Regions from separate parts of the Bradyrhizobium sp. Ses1 genome, predicted to be linked through region 1. Evidence: riboswitches for the same ligand, from Rfam matches in the RefSeq annotation. Region 1 holds a riboswitch; each other region holds the start of a gene.
What was found. Region 1 has a riboswitch for cobalamin ahead of AC5ZG5_RS31230 (DUF1636 family protein). Riboswitches for the same ligand answer to the same signal wherever they lie in the genome.
Positions count from the first base shown of each region.

Region 2: another riboswitch for cobalamin. It lies ahead of AC5ZG5_RS20820 (TonB-dependent receptor); the one in region 1 lies ahead of AC5ZG5_RS31230 (DUF1636 family protein).
Region 3: another riboswitch for cobalamin. It lies ahead of AC5ZG5_RS20050 (DUF1636 family protein); the one in region 1 lies ahead of AC5ZG5_RS31230 (DUF1636 family protein).
Region 4: another riboswitch for cobalamin. It lies ahead of AC5ZG5_RS20005 (TonB-dependent receptor plug domain-containing protein); the one in region 1 lies ahead of AC5ZG5_RS31230 (DUF1636 family protein).

Region 1 is NZ_JCAMOQ010000036.1:70,945-78,283, forward strand. It holds gene cbiB (adenosylcobinamide-phosphate synthase CbiB) at 1-128, shown strand, start outside; gene cobD (threonine-phosphate decarboxylase CobD) at 140-1,105, shown strand; partial or broken gene AC5ZG5_RS31220 (cobyric acid synthase) at 1,116-1,850, opposite strand; partial or broken gene AC5ZG5_RS31225 (cob(I)yrinic acid a,c-diamide adenosyltransferase) at 1,910-2,436, opposite strand; cobalamin riboswitch at 2,480-2,697, shown strand; gene AC5ZG5_RS31230 (DUF1636 family protein) at 2,792-3,166, shown strand; gene cobW (cobalamin biosynthesis protein CobW) at 3,163-4,212, shown strand; gene cobN (cobaltochelatase subunit CobN) at 4,212-7,339, shown strand, end outside.
Region 2 is NZ_JCAMOQ010000017.1:99,534-106,872, reverse strand. It holds gene AC5ZG5_RS20825 (PepSY domain-containing protein) at 1-59, opposite strand, end outside; gene AC5ZG5_RS20820 (TonB-dependent receptor) at 62-2,212, opposite strand; cobalamin riboswitch at 2,463-2,662, opposite strand; gene AC5ZG5_RS20815 (MarR family transcriptional regulator) at 2,754-3,296, opposite strand; gene AC5ZG5_RS20810 (ABC transporter substrate-binding protein) at 3,583-4,749, shown strand; gene AC5ZG5_RS20805 (thiolase family protein) at 4,754-6,070, shown strand; gene AC5ZG5_RS20800 (AMP-binding protein) at 6,103-7,339, shown strand, end outside.
Region 3 is NZ_JCAMOQ010000016.1:102,660-109,998, forward strand. It holds gene cobN (cobaltochelatase subunit CobN) at 1-1,739, opposite strand, end outside; gene cobW (cobalamin biosynthesis protein CobW) at 1,758-2,771, opposite strand; gene cobU (bifunctional adenosylcobinamide kinase/adenosylcobinamide-phosphate guanylyltransferase) at 2,775-3,308, opposite strand; gene AC5ZG5_RS20050 (DUF1636 family protein) at 3,305-3,754, opposite strand; cobalamin riboswitch at 3,865-4,045, opposite strand; gene cobT (nicotinate-nucleotide--dimethylbenzimidazole phosphoribosyltransferase) at 4,120-5,175, shown strand; gene cobS (adenosylcobinamide-GDP ribazoletransferase) at 5,176-5,958, shown strand; gene AC5ZG5_RS20065 (hypothetical protein) at 5,987-6,286, shown strand; gene AC5ZG5_RS20070 (CbtB domain-containing protein) at 6,312-6,494, shown strand; gene AC5ZG5_RS20075 (CbtA family protein) at 6,501-7,208, shown strand; gene AC5ZG5_RS20080 (hypothetical protein) at 7,244-7,339, opposite strand, start outside.
Region 4 is NZ_JCAMOQ010000016.1:88,845-96,183, forward strand. It holds gene AC5ZG5_RS19975 (Bax inhibitor-1/YccA family protein) at 1-233, shown strand, start outside; gene AC5ZG5_RS19980 (sensor histidine kinase) at 279-1,730, shown strand; gene AC5ZG5_RS19985 (response regulator) at 1,802-2,422, shown strand; gene AC5ZG5_RS19990 (response regulator transcription factor) at 2,616-3,251, shown strand; gene AC5ZG5_RS19995 (DUF3551 domain-containing protein) at 3,307-3,555, opposite strand; gene AC5ZG5_RS20000 (hypothetical protein) at 3,814-4,215, opposite strand; cobalamin riboswitch at 4,575-4,775, shown strand; gene AC5ZG5_RS20005 (TonB-dependent receptor plug domain-containing protein) at 5,026-6,873, shown strand; gene cobD (threonine-phosphate decarboxylase CobD) at 6,905-7,339, opposite strand, start outside.

The sequences.
Region 1 (7,339 bases):
CCAACGAGCCCTGGTTGAACGAGGGTGCGCGCGATCCGCTGGCTGCCGACGTCCGGCGAGGCTTGACGCTCTACATCCGCGCGATGCTGTTGCTGGGCGGTTTGCTCGCGGCACTGGCTTTGGTATGACGGGGCAGGCGATGCAGGAGCATGGTGGCAATCTCGATCAGGCGGTGCAGCGTTTCGGTGGGCGCGTGGAGGATTGGATTGATCTGTCGACCGGCATCAATCGGCAATCCTATCCGGTCGGCGAAATCGAGCCAAAACATTGGCAAACACTGCCATCGCGATCCGACATCGAGTTGCTGCTTGAGGCTGCGCGGCAGGCTTATGGGACCAGCGCGTCGATCGTGGCGATGGCCGGCGCGCAAGCAGCTGTCCAGCTCCTGCCGCGCTTCGCGCCCCGTGGTCGAGCCCACATTCTCGCGCCCACATACAACGAATACGCTGCTGTTCTGTCGGCCGCTGGCTGGGACGTTGCCGAGGTCCCGACGCTTGACGCTCTGGCTGGAACCGATCTCGCCGTGGTCGTCAATCCCAACAATCCCGATGGACGACGCCATGACAGGGAAGACCTGCTCGCGTTGCTGCCACGCGTTGGTTGTCTCGTCATCGACGAGAGTTTTGCCGACGCCGTTCTCGAATTGTCGCTCGCATCGGAGGCGGGACGACCGGGCCTCCTGATCCTGCGCTCATTCGGAAAGTTCTATGGCCTCGCTGGCTTGCGGCTCGGCTTCGTGCTTGGCGGGGAGCGAGACATCGCTGTCCTATCGGCGATGGCGGGTCCGTGGCCGGTCTCAGGTGCCGCGATCGCGGTCGGGCGGCGCGCCTTGCTGGATCGCGAATGGGCCATGGCAACCGCGAGTCGTCTCGAACGCGAATGTCAGCGGCTCGACGCCGCGGTGAAATCGCAGGGGTGGAAGCTCGTTGGCGGCACGCCGCTGTTCCGTCTCTATGAGACCGAAGACGCGCGCACGGCGCAGGCGCGGCTTGCGGGCGCACGCATCTGGTCGCGCATCTTTGAACAACAACCGCGATGGTTGCGGCTGGGTCTGCCGGGCGGCGAGGCCGAGTGGGCTCGCCTGAGCGAGGCCCTCTCGCGCTGACGTCTCCTGGTCAGCGGGCCAGCGCGAGCAGCCCTTCGACATCGAGATGAGCCTCGATGTGGTCGGCAAGCGCATCGAGCGCGCTTTCTACCTCTCCACGATACGGTTGGTCCGCCGCTGGAATGTCGAGCTGCGCGAGAAAGGACTTGCGGAAATCGTCGGACGCAGACAGGCCGTGCAGATAGCTGCCGTAGACGCGTCCGTCGCGCGAGATCGCGCCTTCCGGCGCGCCATCGAGCAGGGCGAACGGACGCGCGCGATCGGGTCCATCGGTTTGCCCGATATGGATCTCATAGGCATCGATCGGCTGTCTGGTCTCGATGTGTTGTGCGGCTACGCGGGTGAGCGTCTTCTGCTCGGTCATGACCGTGGTTACATCCAGAAGCCCGAGGCCTTGCGTTTCGCCCGCCGGTCCCTCGATCCTTTCGGGATCGGCGACGCTGCGCCCGAGCATCTGGTAGCCGCCGCAGACACCGAGCACATGACCGCCGCGGCGGTGATGTGCCAGCAGATCGATATCCCAGCCTTGCGCGCGCAGGAAGGCAAGATCGCCGCGTGTCGACTTCGAGCCGGGAATAATGACAAGCCTGGCGTCGCCGGGAATGGCCTCTCCGGGGCGAACCATCACGAGATCGATGCCGGGCTCAAGCTTGAGCGGGTCGAGATCGTCGAAATTGGCAATCCGTGACAATGCGAGAAAAGCGATCTTGCACTTGCCGGGCCTGCGCGCCTCGCCGAGCCCTAGGTCGCGTGGACAGTTATCTTAGCCAGAGCAGAGTTGCGGCGATAGCGACGACAGCGAAGGCCGGTGAGAACGACATGCGTCGTCGGTGGCTTCGAGGTTCTCCGCGATCTCCAGATAGTCGTACCGAAGCGCGATGTTGATCTCGTCGAGCACGACCATGCGCAAGGCTGGATCCCAGAATCAGTTGCTTCGCCTTGTCCCAGCCTGCCCTTGCTGCGGCGATATCGCGGGCGCGATCCTGCGTTTCCCAGGTAAAGCCTTCGCCCATTGCATAGAACTGGCAGAGGTCGCCGAAATGTCCGGTGAGCAGGCGGCGCTCGCCGGTATCCCAGGCTCCCTTGATGAATTGAACCACGGCGCAGGGAAAGCCATGCGCGACACAGCGCACGATCATGCCGAAGGCGGAGGATGATTTTCCCTTTCCTGCGCCAGTATGAACGATGATCAGTCCCTTCTCGCCGCTCTTGGTCGCCATGATCTTGTCGCGGGCGACCTTTTTCTTCGTCATTTTCGCCGCGTGGCGGGCATCTGCAGAGGCCTCGGAGGCGACGGCATCCTCGTCCTCGGCGGCATCCTGTTCAGACATCATCTGACGTGGTCCTTCGGCTTGACAAGTCGCAGGTAGAGGCAAATGGTGGGCCTGCGTTGGTTCCTGTCCTACGACAGGCGAAGAGGGAATGCGATAGAGCTCAAATCGAGAGGTTTGGGTTCGAAAAGCAGCCGCCCCCGCGACCGTGACCGGAGAGATGCCCGAAGCCACTGCCCCGAACGGGGTCGGGAAGGCGGGCACCGAAGGACAAAATCCTGCTCCGCTAGCCGGGAGACCTGCCAGCGCAACGTTTGAGACCGGCGGACGGGGTGTTCCGCGACGGGGAAGCGAGCCTTCCTTCGGATGGATTCGCGCACCTCATCGCCTCCCGCAGTTTATCCTGGAAGGGGCGATGACCGTCACACTTCATGTCTGCATTACCTGCCGGGCAGGCCAGACCGTTGCGGAGGGCGAGACTACGCCAGGCGCCCGGCTGCATGCCGCCATTCGCGATGCCGGCGTGCCGGATGGCGTCAATCTGGTTCCCGTCGAATGCCTGTCGGCTTGCACCCAGGGTTGCTCGGTCGCACTCAACGCGCCGGGACGGTGGTCCTATGTCTACGGTCGCCTGTCCGACGCCAACGCAAACGATGTGATCGCGGGCGCTGCGGCTTACGCAGCGGCGCTCGACGGCATCGTGCCATGGCGCGGCCGGCCCGAAATCTTCCGCAAGCAATCGCTTGCTCGCATTCCCTCCATCGCCATCGTGCCGGAGGCCGCCGAATGAACACGCTCGCAAAAGTCCCGCTCACGGTCGTCACCGGCTTCTTGGGATCAGGCAAGACGACGCTGATCCAGCATCTGATCACCAATGCCAACGGCAAGAAGCTTGCGGTGCTCGTCAACGAGTTCGGCAGCGAGGGCGTCGATGGCGAGATCCTGAAATCCTGCGCTGATGCAAATTGTCCGGAAGAAAACATCGTCGAACTCGCCAATGGCTGCATCTGCTGCACCGTGGCTGACGATTTCATTCCTGCGATGGAGCAACTGCTCGCGCGCAAGGTGAAGCCCGACCACATCCTGATCGAGACATCGGGGCTGGCCTTGCCAAAGCCGCTGCTCAAGGCGTTCGACTGGCCGGAAATCCGGTCGCGGATCACCGTTGATGGCGTGATTGCGCTCGCCGACGCGGAGGCCGTGGCCGCCGGTCGCTTTGCGCCGGACCCGGACGCCGTGGAAGCGCAGCGCGCGGCGGATCACAATCTCGACCACGAAACGCCGCTCTCGGAGGTGTTCGAAGACCAGATCGCCTGCGCCGATATCGTGCTGCTCACCAAGGCAGACCTGGCCGGCTCGGCAGGGCTCGAAGCAGCCAAGGCAGCGATCGAGGCCGAGATGCCGCGCCGGGTGCCGATGCTGCCGGTCGTCGATGGCGCCGTTGACGCGCGCGTGATCCTGGGGCTCGAAGCAGCTGCAGAGGATGATCTCGCTGCGCGCCCCTCGCATCATGATGGCGAGGACGAGCACGAGCACAATGATTTTGCGTCCGTCGTCGTCGATCTCCCGGAGGTCACCGATATCGATGCGCTGGTTGCATCGATCCAGCGGCTGGCGCGCGAGCAGAACGTGCTGCGTGCCAAGGGCTATATCGCGGTCGAAGGCAAGCCGATGCGCCTGCTGCTGCAATCGGTTGGCGAACGGGTGCGCCATCAGTTCGACAGGCCCTGGGGGGCGCGGCCGAAACAGTCAAAACTGGTCGTGATCGGTGAGCACGGCGACATCGACGAAGCCGCGATCAAGGCGGGACTTGGTATTGCGGGACTTGGCATCTGATGCACGTCGTCTTTCGCGAGAGCCGTGGTCTTGAGGAGACCGCGACGCCCAGGGACATCGGCCAGGATCCGGCCGATCTCGTGGCGCTCTCGTTTTCGGACTCTGATCTCGCCGCGTTTGCCTCCGGGTGGCGGCGCGGGCGCGAGAAACTGCCGTCGCTGAGGCTTGCGAACCTCGCGGAGCTGCGTCATCCGCTGTCGGTTGACACCTATGTCGAACGAACGCTGTTGCAGGCGCGCGGCATTTTGGTGCGCTTGATCGGCGGCGAGTCTTACTGGCCGTATGGACTGACGGCGCTGCATCAATTGGCGAAGGACCGCGGTATCGCGCTTGCTGTGCTGCCGGCGGATGGTCGCGATGATCTGCGGCTCGATGCGTTCTCGACTTTGCCGGTCTCGACGCTCAGACGGCTAAAAGTGCTCTGCGACAAGGGCGGGCCGGTCGCAGCGCAGGCGGCGATCGCCCAGCTTGCGCTGGCGTCGGGTCTCTATGCGGGGCCGGTCGTCGGGGAGATGGACGTTCCCGAGATGGGCTTCTACGACCCCGCGCGTGGGGTCGTTCCAACGCTGCCGGATTCCGGTGGGAAGCCGCGTGCGATCGTCACCTTCTATCGCTCTTATCTCACCGCCGCCGACACAGGTCCGGTGGATGCACTGATCGTAGCATTGCGGCGGAAGGGGTTTGATGCCTACGGTGTGTTCGCCACTTCACTGAAGGCGGCGGGCGTCGTGGATTGGTTGCGCGCGCATTTCGCGCAATGTGCTCCGGCGGCCATCGTCAATGCCACCGCGTTCTCCGCGGTTGGCGACGACGGCGCGACGCCGTTTGATGCTGCATTTTGCCCTCTGTTCCAAGTGGCGCTGTCCACGGCAAGGCGGGCGGATTGGGCCGAGTCGCTGCGCGGCCTCTCGCCCGGTGATCTGGCGATGCATGTGGTGTTGCCGGAGGTTGATGGCCGTCTGTTCGCAGGCGTGGTGAGCTTCAAATCGGCAGCCGAGCGCGACCCCGATCTGCAATTTACGCATCTTGCTCACCGGCCCGACGACGAGCGCGTCGATGCCATTACCGCGCGGGTCGTGGCTTGGCAGAGGCTTGCGGAGAAATCTGCGAGCGAGAAGCAGTTGGCGATTGTGCTCTCGAACTATCCGGGCCGCCCGCACCAGATCGCGCATGCGGTCGGACTCGACGCGCTGGCCTCCGTCGAAAGACTGCTCTCCGATCTCGGTGTAGCTGGTTTCGATGTCCAGCCGGTGCACACGCTCGGTGATGGTCTCCTGAACCGGGAATTGATATGGAGCGTCGCCGACTACCGCGCAGAGCTGGCTCGGCTTCCGCGCCAATTGCAGGATGATCTCGCGCGCGCCTGGGGCGCGCCCGAGGATGACCCGAGCTGCCGTGGCGGCGAATTTCATTTCGCGGCGATCCGGCGCGGCAAGGCAATCATCGCCGTTCAGCCGGAACGCGGCGAGGTCAGGCATCGCGATGCCGATTATCACGATCTCGCGCGTACGCCGCGTCATGCCTATGTCGCGTTCTATCTCTGGCTCAGGCAGCAGCGCGTCGACGCCGTCGTCCACATGGGTGCGCATGGCACGCTGGAATGGCTGCCCGGCAAATCCGTCGCGCTGTCGTCCGCCTGCTGGCCGGAGGCGCTGATCGGCGATGTGCCCGTCATCTATCCCTTCATCGTCAACGATCCCGGCGAAGCCGCGCATGCCAAGCGGCGGATCGGCGCCGTCACCATCGGCCATCTGCCGCCGCCGCTTGCGAAATCTGCGATGCCGGAAGGCCTGCGGCGGCTGGAGCAATTGCTCGATGAATACTCGACGGCCGACGGTCTCGATCCCGCGCGGCGCCAGCGCCTGATTGCTGATATCCGCGACGAGGCGCGCGCTGCCGGGCTGGAAGATGATCTCGGGCTTGCCGCATCGGCGGCGCCGGCGGAAGCCATTCCGCGCATCGATCGCTTCGTGTGCGATCTCAAGGAAAGCCAGTTTGGCGATGGCCTGCATGTGTTCGGCAGCGGCACCTGCGGCGAGGCGGAGCGGGACGCGCTGCGCGCCGCCCTCGCGGGCCAGCGAGTAGCGCCAGGGGCTGCAGGCTCGCCATATCGCGGGCGCCAAGATGTGCTCCCGACGGGGCGCAATCTGTTTGCTGTCGACCCCCGCGCCGTGCCGACGCCGTCTGCGCATGCGCAGGGCATCAAGCTCGCAGAGGAATTGCTGCGCAGGCATCTCCAGGATCACGGCGACTGGCCGAAGGGGCTCGTGGTCGATCTCTGGGGCTCCGCGACCATGCGCACCGCTGGCGAAGAGTTTGCGATGGCGCTGCATCTCGCAGGCCTCGCGCCGCGCTGGGACCACGCTTCGGGACGCGTGACCGGCTACAATATCATCACCCCGGCGGAGCTCGGCCGTCCCCGCATCGACGTCACTCTGCGGATGTCCGGGCTGTTTCGCGACGTCTTCTCCGGACTCGCGCAATTGTTCGAGGCGGCGGCTGAAGCACTCTCTGAACGCGAAGCGGAGGGCGACGAAAATCCCTATCGCACACGCGCGTCGCGCGTGTTCGGACCGCGTCCTGGACAATACGGCGTTGGCTTGTCATCGGTACCGGATGTTTTCACTCCGGAATCACGGGAAGCAGCCGGCGAGGCCTGGCTGTTGGCATCGTCCTGGGCCTTTTCGTCCGATGGCGGCGTGCGGCCTGACCGCGCGGGCATGGAGGCAAGGCTCGCTGCGGCTGACGCCTTTGTACACGTCCAGGATTTGCCGGAGACGGACTTGCTGCTCGCCGCGGACTATGCCGCGCATGAGGCGGGCGTTGCGGCAGCAGTGGCGAAGCTCGGCGCGACAGTCCCATCGCTCTATCATCTCGACGCGACGCGCCCCGATCAGCCGCATGCGCGCGCGCTGACGGAAGAGATTTCGCGCGTTGTCCGCGCGCGAGCCGCTAATCCGGACTGGATCGCAGGCATGATGCGCCACGGTTTTCGCGGAGCGGCCGAGATCACCGCGACGCTGGAGCACATGGCCGCGTTTGCCCATCTTGCCGGCGCCGTTCCGCCGCATCTGTTCGATTTCTATTACGACGCGACGCTTGGCAATGACGACGTCCGCGCATTCAT
Region 2 (7,339 bases), on a different contig from region 1:
ATCCAGCGATGGGTGATGTAAAGCCACCGCCGTCCTTTCCGGATCAACGCGCGGCGCATGATCAGAACTTCACGTTGACAGACACTTCTGCCGTTCGCGGCATGCCGAGCAGCCATTGCCCGGAAGGGGCGGACGTGGCGTAGACAGTGTCGAAGAGATTGTAGAGGCGAAGCGCCACCGTGGTTTGCCCGTCAGGCTTCCAGCGCAGTCCGCCGTTGACCACGGTGTAGGCGGGGCGAAGCTGGGTATTGGCGTTATCGGAGAATGTTTGCCCTACGATCTGCACGCCGCCGTAGACGGACCAGTTCGGCGCGAAGTCCCAGGTCAGCCACACGTTCGATACCTGCTGCGGCACATTCGTCGGAACGTTGCCGGCGTAGCTGACGAGTTTGCCGCCCACCACCTGGCTGAAGTTGTCGTACCGGGCCCGCAGCACCGCGAGATTGGCATCGACGCGCCAACCATCATTCAGTGCCAGGCCGATCGATGCTTCGATCCCGCGCGACGATTGCTGGCCGACTTGCAGCGCCAGGCCGGCGGGATTGTTGGGATCCGGGACCAGCAGGTTGTTCTTGACGATTTCGTAACCTGCCAGCGTCCATTCACCACGGCCGCCCCAGAATGATTGCTTGACCCCAACCTCGGTTTGCTTGCCCGTGGCAAGCTGGAAGGTTTTCTGCGTGGCCGACAGCGAGATGAGATTGGTGACGGGATCAACGGCTGTCGCATATTGTCCGTAAAAGGCGAGGTTCGAGACGGGCGTGTAGACCACGCCGGTTCGCCAGCTCGTACCCGACAGCGAGATATCGAAATTATTCGTTGGTGTCCTGTAATCGGTGCGGTCGACATCCGGCCGGTCGAACCTGATGCCGCTTACAACGGACAACTGATCGGTTAGCGACAGCCGGTCCTCGGCAAACAACGCATATTGATTGACGATCGCATTGTAGCCGGGCGTGGTTCGCGTCGTGGAGGTCGCAAAAGACCCCATGTCGCCGGCATAGGGACTAACCGAAGATGCGCCGCCATAGGGCGAATTGTTGGTGTGGGTAAAATCGATCCGGTTGACGTCGAAGCCCGCAACGAACTCGTTGGCGAAGCCCAGCAGATGACCACGAAACGTTGCGTCCATCCGGTTACCGACCTGAGCCTGGTCGTGGAAGATCTCGATGTAGCTGGTTCGGTCGATCAACCGTGTCGCAGGATTCCAACTATAGTTCTCGACATCACGCCAATGCCGACGGCTGGTCAGGTAGTAGAGTGTGTTCTGGACCTTGACTCCTTCCGTCACGTCCCACTCGGTCTTGAACTGGCTCCAGTTATCCTGATAGCGGATCGCGCTGTCGAGCACGTTGTAGTTCTTGAACCGCAACGTGTCGTCGATCCCGCCGTTGATCAGCGGTGTGCCGAAATAGCGCGAGGGGCTTCGATTGCTGTAGTCGTTCGAGAGTGTGAAAGCGAGGTTTTCGGCGGCCTGGACACGCACCGCGGCGGAGACCGCAACATTCGACGTCTGGTCGCGATCAACCCAGCCGTTCGACATGTTGCCGATGGCATTGACGCGATAGGATACGTTCGGATTGATCGGGCCGCCGCTATCCACCGCAATGCGTCGCGTCGTATTGGTGTCGAGCGATATCTCGGCATCGTTGTAGGGCGTCGTGACCGGTTTCTTGGGGATCACATTGATGATCCCACCAATTGCGCCTTCCCCGTACAGAACGGAGGCTGGCCCGCGCATGACCTCGATGCGATCCGCCGACCACGTATCGAACGGAAAGGTCACGGTTCCTGCGCCAACATAGAGGCGAGTGCCATCATACAGCGTCATCACCGAATTGCTTCCGGTGAAGCCGCGCGTGCTGAACGAGAGGCCGCCATTGCCGGGCGCCGGGCTCGCGGTAAAGCCCACTGCGTTCTGGGTGACCGCGTCCGTGACACTATGCTGGCCGCGTTCTGCGATGGTCTGCGACGTAATCGTTTCGACGCTGGCGGGCGTCTGCAGCGGAGTGAGGTTGAGGCGGCTGCCACTCGCGTTCTGCTTGTTCAGGTTTAGCGTCGGAGATGGCGTGTCGGACGTTGCGGTCGAGGGCGTGGTGCTTCGCGCCGCCGGGCTCCGGCTCGACTGAGATTGCGCAGGTCGCGCTGCGGAAGTTGAACGCTGATCATTGATACGCTTTGCCGCAGGCTTTTGCGGCTGGATAACGCTCACGGGAGGCAAGACATGGGACGTCGCAGGCTGCTGGGCGTTTGCCGAAGAAGATTCGAGCAGGAGAACCGGCAGGAAGTATCTGAAAGCGAGCCGGGCAGCATCACGCTGCCTTACGATAGTAACGATAGAGAGCACGAGCAGACCTCGGTATGACGTCAGTGGCACGTCACCGCAAACGAGGTCTCGCTCGAACGTGCCTATGGCACGCCGGTCGAAAACAATGTCTGTACTCCCCGACCGACATTTTTGCGTGTGACCACGGCTGACGGCAGGTCTCCTGGCTTGCGGGTCCCAACCCTTCGTCGCCTTCCCAGGACCGAGGCTCCCAGTGGCGCATGACGAAAGATTCGCCGCTCACAGTTGCGGGGGCAGCCGCGGCATAGAGGAGAAGTCCCCGCACCGCGTTCCCTTTTGATCCCCGTAAGGGGAACCGTCAGTCGTGATCTAGGAGGTTGTCTGAGCCGAAGTCAATCCTCTCATTGCAGGCTCTGGACGGAGCGGAGAAGCCACGTCGGGCCGGCCGGCCAAGCCGTCCTTGGTATCAAACATCTGCGAGTCCAGAGGGATCTTCCGCAAGCCGCTCTGCCCATCTCAGATCGTCCTTGTCTACAAGCTTCTCGTGCACGGCGAGGAACGCATTCGTCGCATCAGGGCCGCAATCGGCCAAAGCGGCCTCCAGGCGCGCGAACTGTCGGCGGAGCACTGTCTGAACAAGTTTGCGGCCTTTGGCCGTAGGGTAGAGTCGTTTCTGCCTTCGGTCCTCTTCGCCAATCTTCGCGATCAGCAGGCCGTCCTTGATGAGTTGCCGCATGGTCGGATTCAAATTCTGGTGCGATACACGCATCGCACGCAAGAGATCACTGACCGTCGCTCCCGGATTCATCGCGGTCAGAACCAACACACGATTGTGCAGGCGGGTGAGACCGTAGGGCTCCAGTGCGGCTTCGGCGTCCGCGGCAAGAATCACGTTGGCGAAGAAATGCAGCAAAAACGCCTTCAGAGTCTTTTTGCGAAGATCGGCTGGGACTTCTGACTGCGCCTTAGAGGCGTGAGAGGAATTCTGCTGCTTCACCAAACCGACCATCCCTGTGAATCCGCCACCTCCTTAACCGACAATCTAGGTCCCAGCCAGACGTCCCGCAACGACCAAATATCACAATAAACTTGTACTATATAAATTATTGGGGTATCTGTCGCCATCCGGTCGCAGGTTTCAGTGCCGCGACCGGCCCTAGGCAGGAGACAGTCGTTCTGTCGCCACTTGGGGGAGGAACGCACGACAGCTTCGAGCAAAAACAACAGAGCTGTTAGGATGGGAGGAAATTGTGAACTGGAAATTTTGGACGGCTTCGATTGCGGTTCTTGTTGCAGTGCTGGCGGCGCCGCCCGCAAATGCAGGGCCAAACGGCATCACCATAGGGGTGCTCAACGATCAGAGCGGACCCTACGCCGACGGCTCGGGAAAAGGTTCGGTCGTAGCAGCGCAGATGGCGATCGAAGATTTCGGCGGAAGCGTGCTCGGCAAACCGGTGAAATTGATCTCGGCCGATCACCTGCAAAAGGTCGACGTAGCGACATCCATTGCCCGCAAATGGCTCGACGTCGAGCAAGTCGACCTTATCCTCGACGTTCCGAACTCCGGAATCCTGCTCGCTATTCAGGACATCGTCAGAAACAAGTCCGGAATTCTGATCGCCGCCGGGGGCGGCACTTCAAAGTTCACCGCCGAGGCGTGCTCGCCGTACGGATTTATGTGGGTCTACGACAGCTACGCACTCGCCAACGCCATGGGCCGCGCAGTTACCGAGAGCGGGGGGAAGTCCTGGTTCTTCCTTCCGGTGGATTATGCCTGGGGCGAGGCGCTTTCAGCAGACCTGACGGCGGCGATCAAAGCCAGCGGCGGCACCGTGGTGGGATCCGTCAAGACGCCGCTGAATACGGCGGACTTCTCGTCCTTTCTATTGCAGGCGCAAGCTTCGAAGGCCGATGTGGTCGCCCTGTTGAACGCCGGTTCCGACACCATCAACTCTGTCAAACAGGCAAACGAGTTCGGAATCACACAAAGCCAGAGATTGGCGACCGGACTGTTCTACCTCACCGACGCTCACGCCGTGGGTCTGAAAGAGGCGCAAGGGCTGATCGTTTCCGACGGCTACTACTGGGATCGCACGCCGGAAACCCGCGCCTGGGCGGAACGTTTCCAAAAGCGTCAAGGCCGAATGCCGACCTCGGTCCAAATGGGTGTCTATTCGGCCGCGCTGCATTATCTCAAGAGCGTCGCAGCGGCAGGCAGTGACGATCGCGAGGCGATCGCAAACAAGATTCGCGAACTTCCGGTCAGGGATCCGATGGTGCCCGATGGGCGCGTTCGTGCCGATGGCATCATGTTGCATGACATTCTGCTGCTCCAGGTCAAGAAGCCGCAAGAATCGAAGGGAGAGTGGGATCTCTTCAAGATACTCTCGGCTACTCCCGGCGACAAGGCATTCCGTCCCCTGGACCAAAGCACCTGCCCCCTGGTCGCGAAACGCGGCTAGTCGAATGCGCAGCGCGCCAGCACGCAGTGGCACGCGAACAACCTTCATCATGAGGAGCGATCGTTTGACCAACAATGTGTATGTTCTCGGGGCTTATGCGACCCCGTTTGGGCGATGGCCGGACAAGTCCTTCAAACAGCTCACGCGAGACGCCTATTTCGGGGCGCTGTCGGACGCGAAGCTTGAGGAATACCCGCCCATCGAAGCCGCCTGGTTCGGCAATTGTCTCATGCATTACTGGGGACAAGCCTCTGCGCGCGGCAACGTGTGCTTCATTCCGCTCGTCCGCGAGGGCTGGTTTCCGGAACGGGCGCCGATCGTGAACGTGGAAGGCGGCTGTGCCACCGCCAGCCTGGCGTTAGCCGCAGCTTTTAAGGAGATTCGCGCCGGCGATGCCGATCTCACCCTCGCCCTTGGGGTTGAGAAACTCTACGATCCAGATAATCAGGCCGCCATGCTCGCGGAGTTCGAGCGCGGATTGGACAGTTTCGATCCGCAGGAGTGGGAGGAACATTACGCGCAGATCGGTCGCGAAGTGGGAAAGCCATTCCAGCGATCTCCTGACCGCACGGTAGCGATGGACACCTACGCGATGCAGGCCAGGCTGCATATGCAGCTCTACGGAACCACCGCCGAGCAGATCGCAATCGGTGCAGCAAAGAACCACTGCAACGGCGCGCTCAATCCAAATGCGCAATATCGCTTCGAAATGACTCCACAACAGGTCCTTGGCGACAGGATGGTCTCGGACCCGCTGACACGATCGATGTGTGCGCCGATCGGAGACGGTGCCGCTGCGGCTTTGCTTTGCTCGGAAACGTTCCTTCGCGCCCAGCCCGCGGAGGTGCAGCGCCGTGCCGTTCTGATCCGAGGGCTGGCCGTGACTGGCGGCAAGTATCGCCTCCCGGACGAACCAAGCCTTTCGCGAGCGGCGGCTGATCGCGCCTACGCGATGGCGGGCATCAAACCCAGCGACGTCGATGTTGCCGAGGTACATGATGCCACCTCCTTCTGCGAGATCTATCAGAGCGAGATGTTGCGCTTTTGCGACGTCGGCGAGGGAGGACAATTCGTAGCCAGCGGCGCAACGAAGATCGGCGGCGCGCTACCCATTAACACATCCGGCGGGTTGGTCTCCAAAGGTCATCCAATAGGCGCCACCGGCCTGTCCATGTGCTTCGAATTGGTGACCCAGTTGCGTGGCGAGGCGGGGGCCCGACAAGTCCCGAATGCACGTATTGCCCTCCAGGAGAACGGTGGCGGCGTGATCGGACTCGAAGAGGCGCTCGCCGCTGTCATCGTCTACGAGCGAGCATCCTAGTCGTGGCCCGGCAGATGGCGGAAAGGTAATCGATGGATCAACTTCACGCACCGTCCACGATGGGTGACATTCTCATCAGGGCGATCAGGCGCGGCGGCGATCGAACGGCGTTCATCTCCGATGGCAAGCGAACGACCTATCGTGACTTCGGAGCGCTGCTCTCGCGCATGTTGCAGGTCTTCGAACGGCACGGAGTCCGCCGCGGCGACGGTGTCGCCTGTCTGTCTCGCAATAGCATGGAAGCATTTCTGATCGGTGCGGCGTGTTATCTCTCGGGAGCGCGTCTGACTAACCTCCATCCGCTTGCTTCCGCGGAAGATCAGATTTTCATGCTCGAGGACAGCGGCGCAAAGGCCTTCTTCTTCGACCCCGCGACATTCGCCGACCGTGCACGTGCGATCGTCTCGCGGGTTCGCTGCGTCGAGGCGATGGCACTGGGGCCCAGCGAAACCGCGGTCGACGTGCTTGCCGAAGCCGGATCGTTTCCCGCGCGCGACTTGGTCTCGAATGCGAGGCCGAGCGATCTCTGCTGGCTGATCTATACCGGCGGTACGACGGGGCGGCCGAAAGGAGTGATGCACAGTCATCGCACGCACGTCGCCATGACGATGGCGGAATTGGCGGAGTGGGAGTGGCCGCGAGCGCCGGTCTTCCTCGCGACGACGCCCATCAGTCATGGCGCGGGTGGCTGCCTGTTGCCCGTCCTGGTCTTGAGCGGCACCGTCGTGATGGCCAACGGTTTCACGCCGGAAGGATTCTTCGAGGCCGTACGGTCGTATGGCGTTTCCGCCACCTTCCTCGTGCCGACCATGATTTACAAACTGCTGGACCACGCGGCGTCTCATGACGTCCGGGGCATCGGCCTCGAACTTGTGATCTACGGGGCCGCGCCGATGACACCCGTCCGCCTGCGCGAAGCGATCGAGCGTTTTGGCCCGATCTTCATGCAACTCTATGGGCAATCCGAGGCCCCCAATTCCGTGACGGTCTTGCGAAGAGATGATCATCTTTCCATCGACAATCGACGGCTGGCCTCATGCGGGGTCCCAATCGGCAATAGCCAGGTCGCGCTTTTAAACGAGGAGGGAGGGCAGGTCGGTGTAGGAGAGTTGGGTGAGATCTGTGTCCGCGGACCGTTAGTGATGGAGGGCTATTGGAATCGGCCGGAGGAGACTGCCCATGCCTTTCGCGACGGCTGGCTGCATACCGGCGATTTGGCGCGCTGCGACGATGACGGCTTCTTCTACATCGTCGGTCGATCGAAGGACA
Region 3 (7,339 bases), on a different contig from region 1:
ATGCCCTCGCCGGGATCGTTCACGATGAATGGATACAGATGCGGCAACGGGCCGAGCACCGCGTCCGGCAGGCAATCGGCGGAAAGCCCGGTGCTCTTGCCCGGCAGCCATTCCAGATTGCCATGCTTGCCGAGATGCACGATCGCGTGGGCATCGAACACGCGGCGCAGCCAAAGATAGAATGCCAGATAGTGATGAGGCGGAACGAGGTCCGGATCGTGATAGGAGCTCTTGGGATCGATGTTGTAACCTCGCGCCGGCTGTACGCCGACGACGACGTTGCCGAAGCGATGCAGGCCGAGACGAAACACGCCATTGGCGACATGCGGATCATGGACGGGATCATTCCAACGCTTCGTGACCGCACGCTGAACATTGGGAGAGAGTGCACTAAATGCCGCGCCGTATTCCGCAAGCGGCCATGATGCGCCACCACGCCGCAAGCCGCGCTCTCCGAGCGCATTGGTCGGACCTTCCTGCAACAACCGCATCATGTCGGCCGCATCATCGGGTGCGCCGGAAATCTCGTACCCCTCGTTCCTCATCGCAGCGAGGACTCCGATCAGGCTTTGCGGCGTATCCAGACCGACGCCATTGGCAAGACGGCCGTCGCGGTTGGGATAATTGGCGAGGACAATGGCGACCCGTCGCTGGCTCGCTGGCGTACGGCGTAGCCGCACCCACGCAGCGGCAAGATCGGCCGTCGCCGCCACGCGATCTTCGACCGGCCGAAAGGCCGTCGGCGTGAAGGAGCCAATGCTCTGGCCGGCTTCCTTGAATGCGATGGCATTGGCGAAGATGCGCCCATCGACCTCCGGCAGGACCACATGCATAGCAAGGTCGCGCGGATTGAGGCCGCGGGTCGAGCTTTCCCAGCTGTTGTGGGACATGCCAGCCTGAGCGACCTGCAGCACGGGACAATCGGTCTCGGACAATATCCCCGCATTCTCGCGCGCGGTCGCCGTCGCAAAGGCTGTTGCGTTCACGATGATGTCAGGTGGGTGCGCGGCGAGCGCCGTGCGCAGGAACGCGATCGAACGCTCGTCCTTGAGGCTCGTGACATAGAGCCCGACTGCATTGAGATCGCGCGCCCCCAGCGCCGAGCACAGCGCATTGATCGCGGCGGTATCGCCGCCCGCGACGAGGGCGCGGTAGAAGATCACGGCAGCGTTTGGGCGTTGGTCAGTGGCAGGTTCGCCGTTCCAGAAGCCGGCGGCCGGCATTGGCCGCGCCGAGGGCGGCCTGCTGCCGTAGCCGATCAGATTCGCAGCGAAGCAAAGCGCCAACTGCGCGTTGTCGATGCCGCCTTCGGTGCAATAGCGCCACAGTTCATAGGTCTCGTCGGCGCCCAGCGTGCCGCGCGCAGCCAATGCGGCGTTCCAGTCGGTTTCTCCGGGAATGCAGGCGAACAACGTCCCGCGCTGGATCGCATCGCGCCGAAGGCTTTCGACACCGTGCGGCCAATAGCTTTCGCCGCCGAGCATCCGAAGAACGACGATCTTGGCTTCGCTGAGCGTACGTTCGACATAGAGATCGACAGAAGCGGGATGACCAAGAGCCAGCAGATTGGTCAGACGGACACTCGGGAAGTCCGCAGGCAATGCCGCATGCGCAGCGCCGAAGGCCGCGAGATCACTGTCCGCGGCAGACAATATCACGATGTCGGCGGTTTCCTGGCCGAGGTCGCGAGCGACATCTCCGTCGTCGATGCTGCCACCGCTGTCGAGTTTCAGATGCATTGATCGCCCTTCGAAAGGCTATCCCGCAAGCGCCCGACGTGCGGCATCGGCGTCAAATCCTTTCAGGCCGATCACGACAAGATGCTCGGCCTGCCTGGCGTCGGGCCGCGCGAACGCCAGCTCAACACGGCTGCCGACCGCCTGCACCACGATCGGCGCAGGCTTTTCGGAGATGCGCGCATGGCCCTTGACGCGCAGCACCCCCGCGAGACTGAGGACATCGCTGACCCGTGCGCGCATCGCCTCGACGCTCTCGGCCGCCGCAGGCCTTACGACGATACTGTCGAAATCGTCGTGATCGTGCTCCTCTTCCTCTCCGTGATGCCCGGCCCGCGCAGCGAGGTCGTTCTCGGCATCGGCCTTCATCCCGATGAGGACGTCGGGCGCAAGCGCTCCATGGGAGCGTACGACACGGACACCTTGCCTCAATTGTGCAGCAAGCCGGTCTTCGATGCCGCTGAGCACATCCGGCGACACCAGATCGCTCTTGGAAACGACCACGAGGTCGGCACAGGCGAGCTGATCCTCAAACACTTCCTCGATCGGGTCGTCGTGATCGATTTCCTCGTCCGCGGCGCGCTGGGCCGCGACCGCATGTTCGTCGAGCACGACGCGTCCTTCCGATAGCGCCAACGCGTCGACGACCGTCACCACGCCATCGACGGTTGCGCGCGTGCGGACCGCGGGCCACGCGAACGCCTTCAAGAGTGGCTGCGGCAGCGCGAGGCCTGAGGTCTCGATCACGATCGCGTCCAGCGGCTCGTCGCGCGTCAGCAGCTTGTCCATGGTCGGAATGAAATCGTCGGCGACCGTGCAGCAGATGCAGCCATTGGTCAGCTCGACGATGTCGCCGGGCGCACAGGCCTTGGCCGCGCATTCCTCGACAAGACCGCCGTCGAAACCGGCATCTCCGAACTCGTTGACGATGACGGCGATGCGGCGGCCGTCGGCTTGCGTCAGAAGCGAGCGCAACAGTGTCGTCTTGCCGGCACCGAGAAAACCGGTGAGCACGGTGACTGGAACACGGGACATATTTCAGGACTCCTTAAGGGAACGTTTGAGCCACAGCGGAAGGCCGGCCGCGACGAACACGACGTTGGGAACGCTTGAGGCGACCATCTGATTGAGACGGCCCTGCGCATCGCGGAAATCGCGGCCGAGCCTGGTTTCGGGCACGATGCCGAGACCGACCTCGTTCGACACCAGGACAACGGGGTTTGCGGCGACGCCTAGAAATTCCGCGAGCCGTTTCGCCTCGACATCGAGGTCACGCCCGGCGAGCATCAAGTTGGAGAGCCAGAGTGTCAGGCAATCGACCAGGACCGCGCAGCCGGGTCGCGATACCTGCGTAAGGACATCGATGAGCGCCAACGGCTCCTCCACGGTCGTCCAATCCGAACCGCGCCTGCTGCGATGATGCGCGATCCTGTCCTGCATCTCCCCATCGCCTGCGGTAGCTGTTGCCAGATACACGCGAGCAAGGCCGCTTTCGGCAATCATTCGCTCGGCAAAAGCCGATTTGCCCGAGCGTGCGCCGCCCAGTACCAGCGTGGTCGAGAGATCAGTCATTTCGGAGCGCTGCCATCTTCGGGCGACCAGCGAACGGGCGGCAGCCGCGCCACCATCCCCTTGCGCAGGATCTCGGCGCGCTCGCGCCACGGCACCAGGCCGTAGGTCGATTTGCGATAGGAATCGACGAAAGACGCGACGGCACCAGCGCCCTCGGGCTCGAGATCGCCGAAGAGGAAGGTGTAACCATCCGAGCTCGAAACCGCGACCGTGGTCGGCCGCTTGCACACGCTCAAGCACTGCACGCGCCGGACCTGAACGGCCGCGTCGCGTTTGCCTGTAGCGACCCGGATCGCGTCGAACATGGCGGGCCCGGCCAACACGCCCTCCGACGTCTTGCAGGTGACGCATACGCTCACGACGACGGGACTGCCGGGCGCAGTCGGCGGCAAATATTCGCCCGGGCGAGAATCAGTATCTTGCTGATCGACGTCGTTGCGATCCATCACGATGCTCAAGTCAGGCCCATGACGGCCGCGAGCTTTGTTGGATCGCGTTCGACGGTGGAAGACCATCGAACTCATTCCGTCCGGTGCACCCCGCCCGACGAACCTCCAAAGCACAATGCGCGATGGCAGGTCTCCTGGCTCGCGGGTCGTCGCCTTTCGCCGCCTTCCCGGTCATCCCAGTGGCCTCGGCTTTGGCTCGCCGCTTACAGTTGCGGGGGCAGCGTCGGCATTGCACCGACTTCCCTTTTTCACCTTCCCGAAGGAAGGACCATCGCCGCCACGCTAGCTGTCCCCGCGACGGCGGTCAACCGCAGTTGACCCGCCCGTTTGCTTCGGTCACTTAAGGCGCGCACGAGGAGCCCATGACCTTCCAAATCCCATCCGATTGGCAAATTCCCGCAATCGCTCCGCTCGATCAGACGCTTGCCGCAACGATGCGCGCGCGAATCGACGGCAAAGCCAAGCCGCCGGGCTCACTGGGACGAATCGAAGACCTGGCGGTGCAACTCGGCATGATCGCGCATCCATCCGCCGCAGCGCTGCAAAACGCCGTTCTGCTCGTATTCGCTGGTGATCACGGATTGACGGAAGAAGGCGTTTCGCAATATCCGTCCGCCGTGACGGCCGCGATGGTGAGGACTTATCTCGCAGGCCGAGCCAGCGCCAACGCCTTTGCGGCCGCGTCAGATGTCGGGATCCGCATCGTGGATGCCGGCGTCGCCAGCGAGCTGCCTTCCCATCCCGATCTCCTCAGCATCAAGATTCGGACCGGCACCGCGAATTCTGCGCGTGAGGCAGCGATGTCGGCCCAGGACGCGCACAAGGCGCTCGCGGCCGGCTTTGCCATAGCTTCCAGTGAAATCGATGCTGGGGCCGACATCGTCGCGCTCGGCGAAATGGGAATCGGCAACACCGCATCTTCCGCGCTGCTGGTGCATCGGCTGGCGCCCGCGCCGCTCGATGACTGCATCGGCGTCGGCGCAGGCCAGGACGAGCCAGGCATGGCCCGCAAGCGCGCCGCCATCCACAAGGCAGCCAATCGCAGCGATGCGACCGCGCCGTTCGAGGTACTCCGGGAATTCGGCGGCCTCGAGATCGCGATGATGGCAGGCGCCGCGCTTGGTGCAGCGGCACATCGCCGTCCGGTCGTCATCGACGGCTTCATTTCGTCCGCCGCCGCCCTCGTCGCCGTCAGGCTGGCGCCGGCGACGCGTGACTATTGCGTCTTCGCGCATAGGTCGGCCGAGAAAGGTCACGACATCGTATTGGCGGCACTTCAGGCACAGCCGTTGCTCGCTCTCGACATGAGACTTGGCGAGGGCACCGGCGCACTACTGGCGGTCCCGCTGGTGCGCGCCGCGTCCCGCCTGCTGACCGACGTCGCCGACCTCAGCGATGTGCTGGAAGGAAGGATCTAGATGAGCCTGGATCGTTTTCGCGACGCGGTCCGATTCCTCACCATCATTCCTGTCGGCGCTTCGAACGATGCGCCTGATTCCGAGTGGCTGGTCCGCTCGGCGCAGTTTTTCCCGCTGGTCGGTGCGATCGTCGGTTTGGTTTCGGCGGCGGCTCTTCTGCTGAGCTCGCTCGTATTAGGACCAGTGATCGCGGCGCTCATGGCAGTGTTGGCAAGCGTCCTTCTCACCAGTGGGTTCCACGAGGATGGCCTGGCTGACACCGCTGATGGCTTGGGCGGCGGCTGGACGGTCGAACAGCGTCTCACCATCATGAAGGACAGCCGGATCGGCACCTATGGCACGCTCGCGCTGATCTTCGCGGTCGCATTGCGGGTCGCGGCGGTCGCCGAGATGCCGCCGTGGATTGGTGCGGCGGCGCTGATTGCAAGTGGAGCCGGCGGTCGCGCCGTGGGCTTGCCGATCATCGGCTGGATGAAATATGCGGGTAACACCTCCGCGATGAAGGTGGCCTATGCGCCCTCTCCGCTCCGGGCAGGCGAAATCGGTTTCGCGACGATCGTCGTGCTGCTCGCGCTGGCACCGCTCGCCGCGACCTCCGACACGCATGCCCCGATCGCGCTTATTGGCGGCATCGCTTGCGGCATCGCACTGGCAGTTGCGGTCACGCTGTGGTCGCGACGATCGATCGGCGGCTATACCGGCGACGTACTCGGGGCCATCGAGCAGGTGTTCGAGGTTGGCTTCCTGCTCGGCGTTGCTGCCGTCATCCGGTCGGCCATGTGATCTGCGCCTATGTTCGAGTGAATCGTCGATGTCTGACGAAGGCGAACCGATCTGGCGCAGCGACATCGATTCATTGGCATTCCGTCCCTCCGGACACATGGGCATATGCGTCATGCACCGGCGCGCATTCCGGACGCTGCTGGGCTGCATGCCTTCGTCACAGCAGTGCATCGATTTCTACCTGATACACCGGGATTCGTTCGAAGCGGCGGCCCGCGCCAAACTGGCCGCGAGAAGCATCCGGGAAACGGACAACTTTCATCTCACCAGCCGCGACGTCCGTCGCCGGCTAAAAAATTCGGTCGCATCTGATGATGCCGTGGGCTAGAATGACTTGCCGAACGAGGATCATCATGCAGCAGACGCAATCAGCCAATTTTACCACCGTTGCCACCGGAACGAATGTCATCGTTCAGGCCGTTCTGGCGATGGCTCTTGGTTTGTTCGTCGTCGGCATGGTCGGCTTTTCGCACATCAGCGCCGTCCATAACGCCGCCCACGACGTGCGCCATGCCAACGCTTTCCCCTGTCACTGACGACAGATGCACGTCTTCAGATCGATCGTGTTTGCGGCATCGCTTGCCGGATTGATCGTCGGCGCGCTGATATCGGTGGTTCAGTTCTTCGGAACGGTGCCGCTGCTCCAGAAGAGCGAGGTCTTCGAGAAGGCTGCGGCCGATGCACACCACAAGGCTTCCCACGCCGGCAGCGCTGAAGCAGACCATCATCACGATGCGGAATGGGAGCCCGAGGAGGGCTTCCAGCGCAGCGCCCTCACCGTCGCCGCCAACGTCCTTACCGCGATCGGCTTCGGCCTCCTGCTCACCGGCATCTATGCGCTTCGGCAACGACCGGTCCATTGGCGCGAAGGTCTGTTTTGGGGCCTTGCCGGGTTCGCCGTTTTTGTCGCGGCGCCTGGTCTTGGCCTCCCTCCCGAGTTGCCGGGCCTGCCGGTCGCCGATCTCACCGCGCGGCAAATCTGGTGGATCGCAACCGCCGCTCTGACAGCATCAGCGCTCTACCTCCTGATCCTGCGCTCGGAGCCGTGGGCTGCGGTTCTCGGGGTCATACTCATTGTCATCCCGCATCTCGTCGGCGCCCCTGTTGCACCCGAGTCTCATGCCGAAGTGCCAGCGTCCCTTTCGCACCAGTTCGTGGTGACCGTCGTGCTCACCGGACTCCTGTTCTGGAGCCTGCTCGGCGTCGCAACGAGCCTCGCGTTCGATAGAGTATCAAGGAAGCGAGGTTAGGCCGCCGATCGTCAGGCTGGGCGCCCGCCACCTCGTCACCGGAATTGCCAGCACCAGGACGGATCGCCGCGATCGCGGCGCTCCGTCATGTCGACGCGCATGAAACGATCATGCGCGAGCGCGGCGCCGAC
Region 4 (7,339 bases), on a different contig from region 1:
TGGTCAACCTGTTCCTGCGCTCAACCGGACTTGACTGGCTGATCTCGATCGTGGGCGTCGGCATCTTTGCCGGCCTGACTGCCTATGATACGCAGCGCATCAAGGCGATGTACGACTCTGGGGACGATGAAACTTCCGCAGGCCGCAAGTCGGTACTTGCCGCGTTGTCGCTCTACCTCAATTTCATCAACCTGTTCATGATGATGCTGCGCCTTGCGGGCACTCGGCGTTAAAGCGTTTCTCCAGAGCTTCGGCTCTGATTCAATCAGAACCGAAAGATGCACGAGACGCGAAGGCGATATGCGGTTAGTGCCAATCACGAATGGCAGCGCCTCATTCGCCGCCGTCCCACTCGCGACTGGTGCAGCGCAAGAATTCGCGAGTTCCAATCCAAAGATTGCTCCACGTCAATGGCGCTTTGCTACCTGACGGTGTATGGTGCGGACTGGGTATCCGATCGGGTCAGGGAGATTGGTCGAGGCAAGGGCGGCTCTCAGCATCGAGAGCCGCGTGGAAGGCGAATGCGTACCGTGAAGCAACATAATGCTCCTACGTGCGGATCGGATCGAACCAATGCACAGGGATGGCCAGGCATTGGCGCAGCAAGCGCGAGCGATCGGCTGTACTGGAAACTAGCCTCCGACCTTCTCTTTGTGGTGCGCCCTTCATGTGAAGGGCGCTTTGTTTATGAAGATATAAACCCGGCGTTCGAATCTCTTGTTGGGATCGCGTCGGAAGACATCCGGGGGATGGCCGTTTGCGACTGCATGGGGAAGCAGGATGCCAGGTCCGTTCACGAGGCGCTTGATGCTTGTCGCGCCGGAGGTGCCGAGGTTCGGATCCGGCATCGGCTCGCGCTCGGGGGATCCCCACGAACTGTCGAGACAATCGTTGCGCCAATCTGCGGTCCCATGACCGGCTGCATTGCCACCTTTATCGGTAGCCATCGGATCATGGACGGAGCGTCCTCCCACGACCTTGCAGCCATCTCGGACGGTCGTGCGAGCATGGGCGCCAAGCTGGTTTCCATTCAGGAAGACATGCAGCAGCGCATTGCCTCCGACCTCCACGATTCGACCTGCCAGCATTTGATCGCCGCAAGCCTCGGGCTCATGCGGATGCGGAACAGCTTGAGTGAGCCGACCAATGCCGAGCGGCTTTGCGACGATATCGATGCGTCGATCGATCAGGCAATCAAGGAAATTCGGGCCTTTGCCTACCTGCTGCACCCGCAAAATCTGACGGTTGCCGGGCTGAAGGCAGCAATCGAGAGATATGCGGAAGGGTTCGCGGCGCGCACATCGTTGAGAGTCGATGCCAGCATCTCGCCCGAGATCGATCGCGTACCTTACGACACGCAGCGCTCCCTGCTGCGGGTGGTCCAGGAGGCGCTGACGAATGTCTTTCGTCATGCAAGAGCAACGAAAGTCGAGATCTCGATCGAGACGACCGATGACCATTTCCGGCTGAGGGTCAGCGATAATGGGCGCGGCATGCCGCTCGACCAGGCGCTCGGCGGCGCGATGGCAGGGCCGCCCGGCGTCGGAATTCCCGCAATGAAGGTGAGACTGCAGCAGATCGGAGGTACCCTCGAAATCCGCTCCGAGCCGGGACCGGGGCAGCCCGGCACGACATTATCCGCGGTGTTCCCGCGCGGTCCGGCGACCGAAAAATCGCCGCCGGCCAAGGGCCGCCCCCGCCATCATGGTCCGCGCAAACGGGTTCACTGATCGTACAGCCGAACTCGCGTCACTGGTGCCGGTCGAGCCTGCGACGCAACACGAGTGGGAGCTAACCCGCCATGAAGCGCTTTCTTATCGCCGACGATCATGAAGCGGTGCGGTCGGGACTACGCGCGGTTCTGGAGCAACGTGCCGACTGGGAAGTCGTTGCTGAGGCGAACGACGGCAGCAAGGCCCTTGCCGAGGCGATCGCAAACCAACCCCATGTCGCAATCGTCGATTTCTCCATGCCGCGCATGACGGGAGTGGAGGTCGCGCGGCGGATCAGGGAGTATCGCCTGCCAACCGAAGTATTGATCTTCACGGTCCACAATTCCAGCCTGCTGGCCCAGGAGGCATTCGAGGCAGGCGCCCGGGCATTCGTATTGAAATCGGATGCCAACAGGCTGTTGTTGGCGGCGGTTGAGTCGCTTCTGGCGCATAAACCATTTTGCACCGAGAGCTGTTCGCCTGAATCGAACGAGGTCTCGACCGGAGATCGGGACAGGCTCTCGCCGCGGGAGCGATTAGTCGTCAAGCTGATTGCGGAGGGTTACAGCAACAAAGGCATTGGCGCCATCCTGAACCTCAGCGTCAAAACCGCCGAAGCGCACCGGGCGGCCGCGATGCGCAAGCTGGATATCCACTCGACGGCGGATCTGGTCCGCTACGCGGTTCGCGCCCGCCTGCTGGAAGCATGACACGCCAAAGCATGATCCGGCGCTTGATGTTCCGGCTTGTTCTGCCATGAGCCCGGGAGGCTAAGCTGACCTCAGTATATTTCCTGCGAAATCCGAGGGTTTTGCGGGATAACTGCCGGAAAGCCAATCGGTATGATTCTGACCTCGCTGTCGGCTATCGCTATCGACCGTTCCAGCGCAAGGGAACGACGCCATGAAACGCATCCTGATTGCGGATGATCATGAAGTCGTACGTTCCGGGCTTCGCGCGATCGTTGAAACGCGCTCCAATTGGATTGTAACTGCAGAAGCTCCCGACGGTGAGCAGGCGATTGCATTGGCGTTGGAAACGAGACCGGACGTCATCATCGCCGACTATTCCATGCCCCTCGTAAACGGACTGGAAGTCAGCCGCCGCATCAAGACGCTTCGTCTGCGTTCGGAAGTGTTGATCCTCACCATGCATGAAAGTGAGGAGATTTTGACCGAGGCTCTTCTGACCGGGGTACGTGGCTTCCTGCTCAAATCGGACGCCAGGAAGCATCTCATTTCAGCAATCGAAGCTCTGCTCGACGGCCGACCTTACTTTACCAGCGTCGTGTTGGAGAAATTGCTGACCGACTACCAGCTCAACAAACAGAACAAGTCCAGTGCGCTCCTCACATCGCGGGAGCAGAACGTCGTGCAGTTGATTGCAGAGGGGCATACCAACAAGGCCATCAGCTCCATCTTGAAGCTCAGCGTGAAAACTGTCGAAACCCATCGGGCGTCCGCCATGCGCAAGCTTGGCATGTCATCCACAGCCGAGCTGGTTCGCTATGCGATTCGCAAGAAGCTGGTTGCGCCCTGAGGCGCAGACAATTCGAGCAGCAGTCGTCGCGCCGGGTTACGCAGCGAGTATTGGATCATTGGCTGGAGTTCGCACGGCCCCGCCGGTGATATCGCCCGAATGCCACGCGCGGATTGACGGCGCATATGGCCCCTCGCCCCGACGCCGCGGCCATACATGCCGCCCGCGTGCGGAAGGAGCAATCTCCCGGAATCCCAGTGGTTCGAGATTGCAGGCAATAGGGATAGTCCCGTGCCGTAGCGGGACCAGCTTCGGCAATCCAGATCAAGCCGGCCGCAGATAAGAGTGCCATCAGGTAGCGCATGAGATCACCTCGCTCATTGAGGATATCTCCATAGTGCCGAAGGAGGACGCGCCTGAAAATACATGATTCCCCGGGGGCCAGCTTGACAAGATTCCCTAGAGCGCGCCGATCAGGATCGCGCCACCGAATTCTGAAGCCACGACGCGGGTGTCGAGAACAGGCATTACAGGTTCAGACCTTCCGTAGGATGGGTAGAGCCCCGTGCTTTTCAAAGATCTCGATGGCAGCGAAGCTGTCACCAACTCGATCAGCGCCGGCTCACGCCCCTCGTGCATCGCGGATTGCCTGGGCGACTTTCGTCGCCTGCGACACCCGTCCGATTCGCGCGCCCGTGACGATCTTTTTTCGACGCGTGCTCAAGCGCGGCACCATCCCTTCGTTGGCGGTCGATCCGGCGGAGGGATAGGGAATGAAGTCCGCGGCCCGACGCAGCGCGATAGCCTTTCGAGCCGCTTCGACATTGGCGGTGCGAGCTGCCAGGTTGTGAAGACGCCTGAGTTCGCTGTTAACCCGCTTCAGTGCCGCGGCAAAGACCTGCTTGCGTTGTGATGGACGATCGGCAGTTCCGGGGAAGTTCGCGCCGCGAGGCTGGCCTTTCCCGCGCGTCTCTCGCCGCTTTTGTCGGCCGAGCGTTCGCTCCTTGTCGCGCATCTTGCGCAAGCGGGATCGCATGTCCGCAAGATCAGCCGGCTCGACGTCATAGATGGCGGGATGATGCGTGAGGCGGATCGTCTCGTATTCATCGTGACTGAGGAGGCTGCGTTCGAGTTTGCATGGGACCGACATTTCCTGTTCCTCCGTTGAATCTGTCGATGCTCACATGAACGGTATCATCCAAGTTTAGCGACGCGTGTGGGTGGCATGTGATGCTCGCATAAGGCTGTAGGATTTGCCATCTGCCGTCCCTTCGCCTGTCAGCAACTTTCTGTGTTCGTCATTCAGGTCGCCGCTATCAGCGATCCGCAAAAATGCTGTTGGGTTCTGATCGTTATCGATTTGAGTTTTGCTCCGCCTTGTGCTTCTTTGCGCGCGTCATCGGTGCCCTTTGTAGGGTGAAACGGGAACGCGGTGCGGGAATCTTCCCCAATGCCGCGGCTGCCCCCGCAACTGTAAGCGGACTATTTGCGATCCGGATGCCACTGGGCCTGCCAAGCAGGTTTGGGAAGGCGGATCGCGAGACGACCGCAAGCCAGGAGACCGGCCGTTGACGGGTATCAACTCGTTCGACGGTGGGTCGGCGGAAGGGCATTAATGAACTTGCGGCGTTTTCTTGCCGGGTGTGCGGCCGTTGCTGCGTGCGGTCACACTGGCGCCATGGCCCAATCGGGTCCCGAACAGCTTCCTGCTGTCGTCATCAATCCGGAGGTCCGGTCCAAGCCGGCTCCGAGGAATAGGCAAAGGGCTTCAACGACCCATCCTGCGCGCCCGGCGCCCGGTAACGAGGCGCCGGCCGCGACTCCCGAAGTGGTCGTGACTCCCGACCGTACACTGGAGCCGGCGAGCCGGACCGGAAGCTCGGTCAGCGTGGTCACGCACGAAATGCTCGCGACCAGCAATCCGACTTCGCTCGTCGATGCGCTGCGGACCGTGCCGGGACTCGATATCACCGAAAGCGGCGGACCAGGCGCGACGACCAATGTGCGCTTGCGCGGCGCCAATACCGGCCAGACGCTGGTCATGATCGATGGCATCAGGGTCAACGATCCGACCGCCGCCAGCGGCGACTTCGATTTCGCGATGTTCGCCCCGGGCGCGATCCAGCGGATCGAGGTGCTGAAAGGACCGCAGAGCGCGCTCTACGGATCTGACGCGATCGGCGGCGTCGTGAACATCATCACCAAGAAGGGCACCGGTCCGGCACAACTCGACGTCAGCACCGAGGGCGGAAGCTACGGCACGGCGAGCACCAGCGCAGCGCTGACCGGAACCTCTGGGCCGTGGTCCTACGCGTTCACGGGAAGCGGGCAGCACAGCAACGGCTTTTCACGCTACGGCTATCGCATCCCCGCGCTCGAAGCCAAGTATGGCCCGCTCGAGCGCGATGGCTTCGACCGCGTCGGCGGTTCGGCACGCGTCGGCTACGATTCCGGCGAAGGCGTACGCCTGGAGACGGGTATGCTGGCCTCATTCACGCGGTCCGCCTATGATCAGGCCTCCGGAACGTTCCCGGACACGCCGTCGAGCGCGACGCGCCTGCTCGAACAGGTCTGGGGACGCGCGTCGTTCGACACGTTCGGCGGCATTCTCACCCATAGCGTGAGCGCATTTGAGACGCATATCGACCGCTCGTTCGACGACGTCACCTACAAGATCAACAAGCTGCCGCAGAACACGACATCCATCCTCTCCAATTTCGTCGGCGACAGCACGGGCCTGGAATATCAGGGCAACCTGAAGGTCGGCCCGCTGGGATCGCTCATCGTCGGATCGCGTGTGCAGCATGAAACGGCGAGCACCTCCGCCACCAACCTATTGCCGATTCCTGGAGCGTCGACGCCACAGCTCGTAGGCACGCAAGACACCAATTCAGTGTTTGCGCTCTGGCAACTGCCGATCGGCGAGCGGCTCAACATCACGATGGGCGGCCGGGTTGACGACGTCGTCGATGTGGCACGGTTCGAGACATGGCGAACCACCGCGGCTTACACGATCGCCGAGACCGGCACCAAGCTGCATGCGAGCGCCGGGACAGGCGCCAAGGCCCCGACGCTCTATCAGCTCTATGCGCCGACCTATGGCAATTCCGCGCTCAGTCCCGAGGAGAGCTTCGGCTACGATGCCGGCATCGACCAAAGCCTGTTCGGAGGCCGCGTTGTGGTTTCGCTGACAGGCTTCGGCAACAGGTTCAGCAACCTGATCGACTTTGTGACCGATCCGGCGCACCCGCTCGGGCACTACGTCAACGTCTCGCGTGCCGAAACCGACGGACTGGAACTAGGGGTCAACGTCGATATCCTGCCGGGCTACCTGAAATTCAACGCCGCCTATACCTATCTGCAGGCTAAGGATCTCTCGACCGGCCTGACGCTGGCGCGCCGGCCGGAAAACCTGGCGAGATTCTCGTTCCCGATCACACCGATCGAGGGCTGGCTGATCGAGCCACGCGTGCTCGCGGTATCCACGCGCTACAGCGGTTCAAACGAGACGCTACCACTCGCCCCTTACGTCCGCGTCGATCTCTACACCGAATACAAGATCGATGAGACCTGGAAGGTGTACTTGCGCGGCGAGAACATTTTCAATGAGCACTATCAGGAAGTGTACAACTATGGCACGACCGGACCTGCGGCTTACGCCGGGTTCAGTGCCCACTGGTGAAGCGGATGTGATGATGCGCGCGCGGGGTGCGCTATTTGACCGAACCAAGCGCGCTGGCCAGGCGATCGAGACCATCGTCCGACGCAAGGCCAAATCGCAGCCATTCGCGTGCGCCGTTAAAGCTCCGGCACCAGATGTGGCGTCGGGCCAATTCGGTGTGCAACGTCGGGGCATCGGGATGGGAGGCAAGGCGAAAGAGCGTCGTCCCTCGGACGAGCTGAAGGCCCGCCGCTGTCAGGACCCGATCCAGCTTGCTCGACTGCCGAGCGAGCTTCGCACGCATCGCATCAGCCCAGGATCGATCCCGCAGGGCGGCCGTGCCCAGGTGAAGCGCTGGGCCGGAGACCGGCCACGGGCCCAGCGCCGCCGATATACGTTCGACGATATCGCGTCGGCCGATCACGAAGCCGAGGCGAAGTCCGGCGAGCCCATAGAACTTGCCGAAGGAACGCAGTATGAGAATGGG